DNA from 3 places in the Kitasatospora sp. NPDC086791 genome. Region 3 is predicted to be linked to each of the others. Evidence: riboswitches for the same ligand, from Rfam matches in the RefSeq annotation. Region 3 holds a riboswitch; each other region holds the start of a gene.

Region 1 (3,263 bases), on a different contig from region 3:
GGTCTCACCGGCCGGACGCGCCCCGGCAGAACGGCGCGGGCGGTCGAGAGGGAACCCCTGTTCCCAACCGAGCGACACTCTACTCCGACTCGACCCGGAAATATTCCAGCCGGAATGCAACCGGCCGCCCGCGCATACGGAGAACGGAATTCCGTACGGACGGGCGGCCGAATGGCGGGGCGAGCAACCGAATGGCGGGCGGATCAGCAGCCGCCGGCCACCGCCGGGATGATCGAGACGCCGGCGCCGTCCTTGATCTCGGTCGCCAGGCCGTCGGCGAAGCGCACGTCGTCGTCGTTCACGTAGACGTTGACGAAGCGGCGCAGCTTGCCGGTGTCGTCCAGCAGGCGGGCGGCGATGCCCGCGTGGTTCTTCTCCAGGTCGGCGATGACCTCGGCCAGGGTGGCGCCCTCGGCGGTCACCTCGGCGGCGCCGCCGGTGTAGGTGCGCAGGATGGTGGGGATGCGGACGTTGGCGCTCATGGCTCTCCTTGCGGGGTCGGGCCTTGCGGGGTGGGGCCCTTGCGGTGCGGGCCGTGCGGGGCGGGGGAGGTTCAGGCGGACACGAGGCCGGCGGCGCGGAACGAGTCCAGCGTCGGGCGGATGACGGCGGTCATCCCGGCGTCGGAGACGGCGTCCAGGGTCTTCAGGCCGTCGCCGGTGTTGATCGCGACGGTCTCCTTGGCCGGATCCAGCTGCCCGGTCTCGACCAGCTTCTTCAGCACGCCGACGGTCACCCCGCCCGCGGTCTCGGCGAAGATGCCCTCGGTCCGCGCCAGCAGCCGGATCGCCGCCACCACCTCGGCGTCCGTGACGTCCTCCACCGCGCCGCCGGTGCGGCGGGCGATGTCCAGCACGTACGGGCCGTCGGCCGGGTTGCCGATCGCCAGCGACTTGGCGATGGTGTCCGGCTTGACCGGCCGGATCACGTCCCGGCCGGCCTTGAAGGCGGCCGACACCGGCGAGCAGCCCTCGGCCTGGGCGCCGAAGATCCGGTACGGCCGGTCCTCGACCAGGCCCAGCTTGATCAGCTCCTGCAGCCCCTTGTCGATCTTCGTCAGCTGCGAGCCCGAGGCGATCGGGATCACGATCTGCTCCGGCAGCCGCCAGCCGAGCTGCTCGCAGATCTCGTACGCCAGCGTCTTGGAACCCTCGCCGTAGTACGGCCGCAGGTTGACGTTGACGAAGCCCCAGCCCTCGCCGGCCGGGTCGCCGATCAGCTCCGAGCAGAAGCGGTTCACGTCGTCGTAGTTGCCCTCGATGCCGATCAGCTCGCCGCCGTACACCCCGGCCATGACGACCTTGCCCTGCTCCAGGTCGTGCGGGATGAACACGCAGGACCGGAACCCGGCCCGGGCGGCCGCCGCGCCCACCGCGCCGGCCAGGTTGCCGGTGGAGGAGCAGGACAGCGTCGTGTAGCCGAACGCCCGCGCCGCCTCGATGGCGCAGGCCACCACGCGGTCCTTGAACGAGTGCGTCGGGTTCCCGGAGTCGTCCTTGACGTGCAGCTGGGCGGTGAAACCGAGCTCCCGGCCCAGGTTGTCCGCCTTCACCAGCGGGGTCCAGCCCGGGTTCAGGTTGGGCTTGGACGCCACGTCGGCCGGCACCGGCAGCAGCGGCGCGTAGCGCCAGATGGACGTCGGACCGGCCTCGATCCGCTTGCGCAGCTCCTCGGCGCCCTCGCTGCCGAACTCGTAGGCGATCTCCAACGGGCCGAAGCACTCCAGGCAGGCGAAGCTCGGGCCGAGCGGGAAGCGGGTGCCGCACTCGCGACAGGACAGCGCGGCGGCGGGGCCGAGGTCGACGGGTCGGGGTCCCCCCGGCCGAAGGCTGGGGGAAGGTGCGGCGGTGTCGATAGCCATGATGGCGAGGCCTCTCTCCTCATCTTCCCTGCGGCGCGGTCGCGCCACAGGCCGGAATTGGCACCTGTCCCGCCGGGGCCTGTCGAGACAGCCGCGCGAGAAGGTTGCCGGGACGTCAACGGGCCGTTCCCTCAGTCCCTCTGGATGAGCTTGTGAAATTGTGGTGGTGCTCAACGGCGACCCCGGCGTGCAAAGGTCCGACCGCTGTACGAAGACTGTATCCGAAGGCGTCAACCCTGAACGGGACCGTCCGCCACGCGAGATGACCCGTCCCACCCGACCCGCCGAGGAGACTTCCGTGCCCGCCGAACCGACTCCCGCGCTCCTCCCGCAGGCGGCGTCCTGGCTGCGCCGCCGCTCCTGGAGCGCGGCCGACCGGCCGGTCGACACCCTCCTCGCGGCCAAGGAGCGCACCGGGCGCACGGTCAGCGTGGTCCTCCCCGCCCTGGACGAGGAGGCCACCGTCGGCGACATCGTCCGCACCGTCCGCCGCGAGCTGATGGAACGCCTCCCGCTCGTCGACGAGCTCGTCGTGGTCGACTCCGGCTCCACCGACGCCACCGCCGCCGTCGCCGCCGAGGCCGGCGCCCGGGTGGAGCACCGGGACGCCATCCTGCCCCGGCTGCCCGCCGCCCCCGGCAAGGGCGAGGTGCTCTGGCGGTCCCTGCTGGTCACCCACGGCGACATCGTCTGCTTCGTGGACGCCGACCTGCGCGAGTTCGACCCGGCCTTCGTCTCCGGCATCGTCGGCCCGCTGCTGACCGACGAGTCCATCCACCTGGTCAAGGCGATGTACGACCGCCCGCTGGAGACGGAGTCCGGCGCGGTCGTCCCGGCCGGCGGCGGCCGGGTCACCGAACTCGTCGCCCGCCCCCTGCTCAACCTGCACTGGCCGGAACTCGCCGGTTTCGTCCAGCCCCTCGGCGGCGAGTACGCGGCCCGCCGCTCGCTACTCGAACGGCTGCCCTTCCCCACCGGCTACGGCGTCGAACTCGGCCTGCTGGTGGACGCGTTGGAGCTGGCCGGCCTGGACGCCCTGGCCCAGGTGGACGTCGGCGTCCGGCACCACCGCCACCAGGACGGCCAGGCCCTGGGCCGGATGGCCGCCACCATCTACCGCACCGCCCTCGAACGCCTGGACCGCGCCCACCGGCTCAAGGCCTCCGCCGACCTGGTCCACCCGCAGCTCACCCAGTTCACCCGCGACCCGGAGAGCCGCGCCTTCACGGCGTACACCCACCCGATCACCGCCCTGGAACGCCCCCCGATGCACACCGTCCCCGAATACGCCACCCGGCATTGAGGGGTTTGCCGCGCCGGACCCCCGGCAACATCCCACCCATGGGCGATCTCACGACCGAACGTTCGAGTGCGACCGGCACCGCCCCCGTCCTGGTGGCCT
Region 2 (3,263 bases), on a different contig from region 3:
GCCCGTCCACGAGGTCGAGGAGGAACTGCGCGGACTGGGAAAGGCGTCGGGGGCGCCGGAGGTCCGGGTCGCGGCCCTGACCAACGGGCTGTTCGTCGCCCTGGGCCCGGACGAGGGCACCCGCTTCCAGCCGGTGGGCACCGCGCTGCGGTTCGAACAGACGGCGGACGTCCTGCACCTGGTGCACCGGCTGCGCGCCGGTGAGCTCGACGGGCCGCGGGCGCTGGCCGAACTGGACGGGATCCGGCGGGCGCCGGCCCGCTGGCCCACCTGGGTGGCGGACCTCGGGGCACTGCCGGTCGGGGTGGGGGTCTGCCTCTTCCTGCAGCCGGTGGCGGCGAACGTGCTGGTGGCCGGGCTCGGCTCGCTGATCGTGGTGGGGCTGACCGCGCTCGCCCGGCGCCTGCCGTACCTGCGACCGCTGCTGCCCGTCACCGCCGGGTTCCTGGTCGCGCTGCTGGTCCTGTCGCTCGCCCGGGCCGCCGTGCTGGACGGGCCGCTGCGGACGATCGTGGCCACCCTGGCGATCCTGCTGCCGGGCGGACTGCTGGTCACCGGGCTGTCGGAGATCGCCGCGGGCGCGGCCAGCGCGGGTACGGCCCGGCTGGTGTCCGGCGCGGTGCAGCTGGCGCTGTTCCTCGCGGGGGTGGCCGCGGCCGCGACGGCGACCGGCATGCCGGCCACGGCACTGGCCAACGTGCAGGTCGCGAAGCCGAGCTGGTGGGTGATCGGGCTGGGGCTGGCGATCGCGGTGGCCGGGGTGGTGGTCAACGTCCACACCCCGCCCGCGGCCGTCCCGTGGATCGTCGCGGTGATCGCGGTGAGCGTGACCGTCCAGGTGGCGGTGGGGATGGCGCACGGCGCCGCGATCGGCGGCCTGGCCGGGGCGGTCTCCGCCGCGGTCGCGGCCACCCTGGTGCACTGGCTGCCGGGCGGTCGGCTCTGGCAGGTGCTCTACCTCCCGGCGTTCTGGATCGTGGTGCCGGGCTCCTTCGGCCTGTTGAACACCGCGCAGATCGAGGTCGGGAACGGGGCGCAATCCGTGCTGGCGGCCGTGTCGGCGGTGTTCGGGGTGTCGATCGGCACCCTGATCGGCTCGGTGATCAGCCGGATCCCCCGCCCCTCCCTCGTCGTCCCGCAGCTCCGGGCCTGAGCGGCGGGGCGGAGACGGAAGGGACGGGGAGAGGCGGGGAGGCCCGGCGGTCAGGGGTGGCGCAGGGCCTCGGTGAGGCGGTCGGCCGCCTCGACCACCGCCCGGGAGAGCTGCGCGCCGGGGTGGCGGGTCAGCCGTTCGATCGGGCCGGAGACGGAGACGGCGGCCACCACCCGGTTCGACGGGCCGCGGACCGGCGCGGAGACGGAGGCGACGCCGAGTTCGCGCTCGCCGATGGACTGCGCCCAGCCGCGGCGCCGCACGCCGCTGAGGGCGGTGGCGGTGAACCGGGCACCCTGCAGGCCGCGGTGGAGCCGCTCGGGCTCCTCCCAGGCGAGCAGGACCTGGGCGGCCGAGCCGACCTTCATCGGGAAGGTGATGCCCACCGGCACGGTGTCGCGCAGGCCGGACAGCCGCTCGGCGGCGGCCACGCAGATCCGGACCTCGCCCTGCCGGCGGTAGAGCTGGGCGCTCTCGCCGGTGACGTCGCGCAGGTGGGTCAGGACGGAGCCGGCGGCGGCCAGCAGCCGGTCCTCCCCCGCGGCCGCCGACAGCTCGGAGAGCCGGGGGCCGAGGACGAACCGGCCCTGCAGGTCCCTGGTGACCAGGCGGTGGTGTTCGAGTGCGACGGCCAGCCGGTGGGCGGTGGGCCGCGCCAGCCCGGTGGCCGCGACCAGCCCGGCGAGGGTGGCCGGACCGGCCTCCAAGGTGCCGAGGATCGAGGTGACCTTGTCGAGCACGCCGACGCCGCTCGTGTTCTGCATGGGAATGGGTACTCCGTCTCGAATCCCGTGAGCGGCGGGTGGGCCGTGCTCACGGAGGCCCCGGGCGTGGAGCCGGGGGGTGGTCAGCGCGGACGGGCCGGAGAAGTCGGCCGATTGCCTGCGCCGGGCACGAGACGGGTACGCGAAAGGGCCGGGGCGGGAAGCGCCCGGGCGAAGGACAGCACAGAGAGCACCGTGTCTCCTCATCTTTCCCGCGCCACAGTGGCGACAGGCCGGAGTTGGCACTGATCCCGGGCGGCACGGCGCGTACTTCGGACGCCGGGTCGACCGGGGAGCTGCCGGGGCTTCGTAGGGCCGGTCCCTCCACCCCTCTGGATGATTCGCCAGGAACCATACAAGATTCCCCGGCCGCCCCGTCAATCCTCCCCCCGCCACACGCGGGCGGCAGCGGGCCCCTGGGCCGGGGACGCACCGCCCCCGCCGACGGCCCGGCACCCCGCCCACCCCCGTGTGGCACAGTGGCCGGACCACCCCCAGCCGGGGCCGTGCCGTCACGAACCGAGGACTCCCGTGCCCGACTACAAGCCCGCGCCGCGCACGGTGGTCGAGGCCTGCTTCGACCCCCGGGGCACCGCCTCGCTCGACTACGTCTACGACGTCGCCGCGGCGGCCGGCCTCGCGGACCAACCGGTCCGGCTGGCGGTCCGCCGGCTGGAGGCGGCGGGCGTGCTGCGCCAGGAGGGGCGGGGCCGCAAGGGCCGCCTCCGGCTGACCGACGCGGGCCGCCTCCGCACCGACACGGACGCCCGGTTCATCGCGCTCGCCTACGCGCAGGACGCCGGACTCGCCCCCTGGGACGGCCTCTGGCGCCTCTACACCTTCTCCGTCCCCGAACAGCGCCGGGCCGAACGCGACGCGCTCCGCACCGCGCTGACCCGGCTCGGCGGCGTCCCGCTCGCGCCCGGCACCTACGTCAGCCCGCACGACCTCCTGCCCGAACTCCTCGGCGAGACCGCGCAGTCGACGGTCGACACCTACCTGATCACGGCGGAGGCCACCCGGCTGACCGGCCCGGGCTTCGCCGACCCCGCCTCCATCGCGGAACGCCTCTGGCCAGCGGCCGACACCGTCGCGGCGTACGGCCCGCTCGCCGACGCCCTCGGCGCCGCCGACGCCCGCACCGCTGCTCACGAATCCACCGGACTCGTCGCCACCGCGCTGCGCCTGGCCGACGCGTTCGGCCACGCGCTGGAGCAGGACCCGCTGCTCCCACCGGAGTTGCGGCCCTCACCCTGGCCGCCCGCGCGGCTGCGGCACGCCTTCCAGGAGCGCTGGACCGCGATCCGCGCACAGGCGCCGGACCTCCTGCTCTTCCGCGCCTTCGA
Region 3 (3,263 bases):
GAGGCGTCCCCCGCCCAGGTGGCCGGCTTCATGATCGCGCTGCGGGCCAAGGGCGAGACGGTCGACGAGATCAGCGGTCTGGTGGACGCGATGTACGCGCACGCCGAACCGCTGCACGTCCCCGGCCCGGCGGTGGACATCGTCGGCACCGGCGGGGACCGGGCGAAGACCGTCAACATCTCCACGATGTCGGCGATCGTCGCGGCGGCGGCCGGTGCCAGGGTGGTCAAGCACGGCAACCGGGCCGCCTCCTCGTCCAGCGGGTCCTCGGACGTGCTGGAGAAGCTCGGCGTGGCGCTGGACCTGTCCGCCCGGCGGGTCGCCGAGGTGGTCGAGGAGGTCGGGCTCACCTTCTGCTTCGCGGCGAAGTTCCACCCCTCGATGCGGCACGCCGCCACCGCCCGGCGCGACCTCGGGGTGCCGACCGCCTTCAACATCCTCGGCCCGCTGACCAACCCGGCCAAGGTCACCTCGCACGCCATCGGCTGTTTCGACACCCGGCTGGCCGGGCTGATCGCCGGGGTGCTCGCCCGGCGCGGTTCGACCGCCCTGGTCTTCCGCGGTGACGACGGACTGGACGAACTGACCATCACCACCACCTCGCGGGTGTGGGTGGTGCGCGACGGGGTGGTCACCGAGACCTCCTTCGACCCGCGCGAGGTCGGCATCGAGCTGGTCGGCATCGAGGCGCTGCGCGGCGGGGACCCGGCGTACAACGCCGAGGTCGCGCGCCGGATGCTGGCCGGGGAGCGCGGGCCGGTGCGGGACGCCGTCCTGCTGAACACGGCGGCGGCGCTGGTCGCGCTCGACCTGGGCGACGCGCCGCTGACGGAGCAGCTCGCGGCGGGCATGGTCCGGGCGGCGGAGGCGATCGACTCGGGCGCGGCGGAGGAGCTGCTGCGGCGCTGGTCGGAGGCCACCAGCCGGAGCTGAAGCGGTAGTCGGGAGCCCGTGCCGGTACGCCGGCGCGGGCTCCCCGGCGTTCCGGCGGTGGGCGGGTGAGGCGGCGGGAGCGGTGTCCGGATCGTGGATGCCCGTTTGACCACCCCGCCGGACGCGACCTAGAGTCGACGGCAGGTCATGAGTGACAGCGTCAAGCCCCAGCTTGCTGTCCGGCAACCCTCCGTCCGTGGCGGGGTGCCCTGGGTGAGGACCGGGTCGTCACGGCAAACCGTCCGTGCGGCAAGCGCGGACGCCCGACGAGCAGCACTCCGGGGGTCCCCATACCCCGAAGGAGTGCATCCTCATGTCCCTCGCCACCGACATCTGCGCCCCCCTCGCCGTGCTGGGCGCCGACGTCCAGGTCCCGCTCGCCAGTGGTGAGAAGGTCGGCTACGCGGCGCTCGACTACGCGGCCAGCGCGCCGGCGCTGCAGCGGGTCTGGGACGACGTCGCCGCCTACGCGCCGTACTACGGCAGCGTGCACCGCGGGGCCGGCTACCTCTCGCAGCTGTCCACCGACCTCTTCGAGCAGAGCCGCCGTACCGTCGCCGACTTCCTCGACCTGCGCGAGGGCGACCAGGTGGTCTTCACCCGGGCCACCACCGACTCGCTCAACCTGCTGGCCGCCGCCGTTCCGGCCGGGACCCGGGTGTTCGCCTTCGAGACCGAGCACCACGCCTCGCTGCTGCCCTGGGCGCACGCCGGACTGGGCGTCACCTACCTGCGCGCGCCGCGCTCGTGGGCCGAGGCGGTCGCCGCGCTGGACGCCGCGCTCGCCGAGGCGCCCGAGGGCCCGAAGCTGCTCTGCGTCACCGGCGCCTCCAACGTGACCGGCGAGCTGTGGCCGGTCGCCGAGCTGACCCGGACCGCGCACCGGCACGGCGCGCGGGTCGTGCTGGACGCCGCCCAGCTGGCTCCGCACCACCGGGTCTCGGTGCGCGAGCTGGACGTCGACTGGATCGCCTTCTCCGGCCACAAGATCTACGCGCCGTTCGGCGCGGGGGTGCTGGCCGGCCGGGCGGACTGGCTGGACGCGGCCGAGCCGTACCTGGCCGGCGGCGGCGCGACCCGGACGGTGGCCCGGGAGACGGACGGCTCGGTGGCCGTGCAGTGGCACACTGGCCCGGCCCGGCACGAGGCCGGTTCGCCGAACGTCATCGGCGCCTACGCGATCGCCTCGGCCTGCCGGGCGCTGAGCGAGGCCGGCTTCGACGCGCTGGAGGCCCGGGAGCGGCAGCTGGTCGACCGGCTGACGGCGGGACTGGCGGAGATTCCGCAGGTCAAGGTGCTGAACTTGTTCGGCGCCGACTCGGCGCGGGTCGGCGTGCTGTCCTTCGTGGTCCGGGGCTGGAACAGCTCGCACTTCTCGGCCGCGCTGTCCGCCGAGTACGGCATCGGGGTGCGCGACGGTCTGTTCTGCGCGCACCCGCTGGTGCGCACCTTGCTGGGCGACGAGTCGGGCGTCGCGCCCAGTCCGGTCTCGGAGTGCGGTGCGCCGGAGCCCTCGCTGCCGGGTGAGCGCAGCCTGAACGCGATCCGGGTCAGCTTCGGCGCCGGGACGCCGGACGAGCACGTCGAGCGCCTCCTGACCGCCGTCCGCGAGCTGGTCACGGACGGCGCGGCCTGGAACTACCGCAACGAGGGCGGGCGTTGCGTCGCGACGGTGCAGGTCGACCGGGGCCGCCGGGAGGGCTGAGCCGGCCGCCCCGCTACTCGTCCAGGCCGAGGGCGAAGGCCGCCTCCAGGTCGTGCTGGGAGTAGGTGCGGAAGGCGATCTGGGTCTCGGTGTGCGCCACGCCCGGGACCTTGTTGAGCCGGCCCGGGATGACCTCGGCCAGGTCGTCGTGACGGCGCACCCGGACCATCGCCACCAGGTCGTACCCGCCGGTCACCGAGTAGACCTCGCTGACGCCCTCGATCGAGGCGATGGCCTCGGCGATCTCCGGGATGCGGTCGACACTGGTCTTGATCAGGACGATGGCGGTGATCACTGTTCGGGCTCCTTTGTGGGGTGGCGCCAGCGTATCGGGCGTCAGCCCGGTCGTCGCGGGGGGTGGCGGACCACGGTGCAGGCGTAGAGGAACCCGGCCGAGAAGCCGATCACGTGGACCAGGTAGGCCACCCCCGGGCCCGCCGAGTGCACCGACCACCACTGCAGGGCGAACCAGAGGCCGAGCACCAGCCAGGCCGGGAAGCGCAGCGGCAGGAAGAACAGCAGCGGGACGAGGGTGGTCACCCGGGCGCGCGGGTGGAAGCGCAGGTAGGCGCCCAGGACGGCGGAGATCGCGCCGGAGGCTCCGATGAGGACCCGGGTGGAGTCC

The links. Region 3 has a riboswitch for S-adenosylmethionine ahead of AB0Q99_RS09415 (aminotransferase class V-fold PLP-dependent enzyme). Riboswitches for the same ligand answer to the same signal wherever they lie in the genome.
Region 1: another riboswitch for S-adenosylmethionine. It lies ahead of thrC (threonine synthase); the one in region 3 lies ahead of AB0Q99_RS09415 (aminotransferase class V-fold PLP-dependent enzyme).
Region 2: another riboswitch for S-adenosylmethionine. It lies ahead of AB0Q99_RS01490 (IclR family transcriptional regulator); the one in region 3 lies ahead of AB0Q99_RS09415 (aminotransferase class V-fold PLP-dependent enzyme).

What each region holds. Positions count from the first base shown of each region.
Region 1 covers NZ_JBFBOC010000027.1:72,335-75,597, reverse strand. Annotated here, with positions in the region: gene AB0Q99_RS27280 (MoaD/ThiS family protein) at 204-482, opposite strand; gene thrC (threonine synthase) at 554-1,861, opposite strand; SAM riboswitch class I at 1,878-2,012, opposite strand; gene AB0Q99_RS27270 (glucosyl-3-phosphoglycerate synthase) at 2,160-3,164, shown strand; gene AB0Q99_RS27265 (trehalose-6-phosphate synthase) at 3,203-3,263, shown strand, end outside.
Region 2 covers NZ_JBFBOC010000001.1:389,857-393,119, forward strand. Annotated here, with positions in the region: gene AB0Q99_RS01485 (threonine/serine exporter family protein) at 1-1,153, shown strand, start outside; gene AB0Q99_RS01490 (IclR family transcriptional regulator) at 1,204-1,917, opposite strand; SAM riboswitch class I at 2,118-2,260, opposite strand; gene AB0Q99_RS01495 (PaaX family transcriptional regulator C-terminal domain-containing protein) at 2,449-3,263, shown strand, end outside.
Region 3 covers NZ_JBFBOC010000004.1:100,817-104,079, forward strand. Annotated here, with positions in the region: gene trpD (anthranilate phosphoribosyltransferase) at 1-933, shown strand, start outside; SAM riboswitch class IV at 1,077-1,195, shown strand; gene AB0Q99_RS09415 (aminotransferase class V-fold PLP-dependent enzyme) at 1,247-2,638, shown strand; gene AB0Q99_RS09420 (Lrp/AsnC ligand binding domain-containing protein) at 2,652-2,933, opposite strand; gene AB0Q99_RS09425 (rhomboid family intramembrane serine protease) at 2,975-3,263, opposite strand, start outside.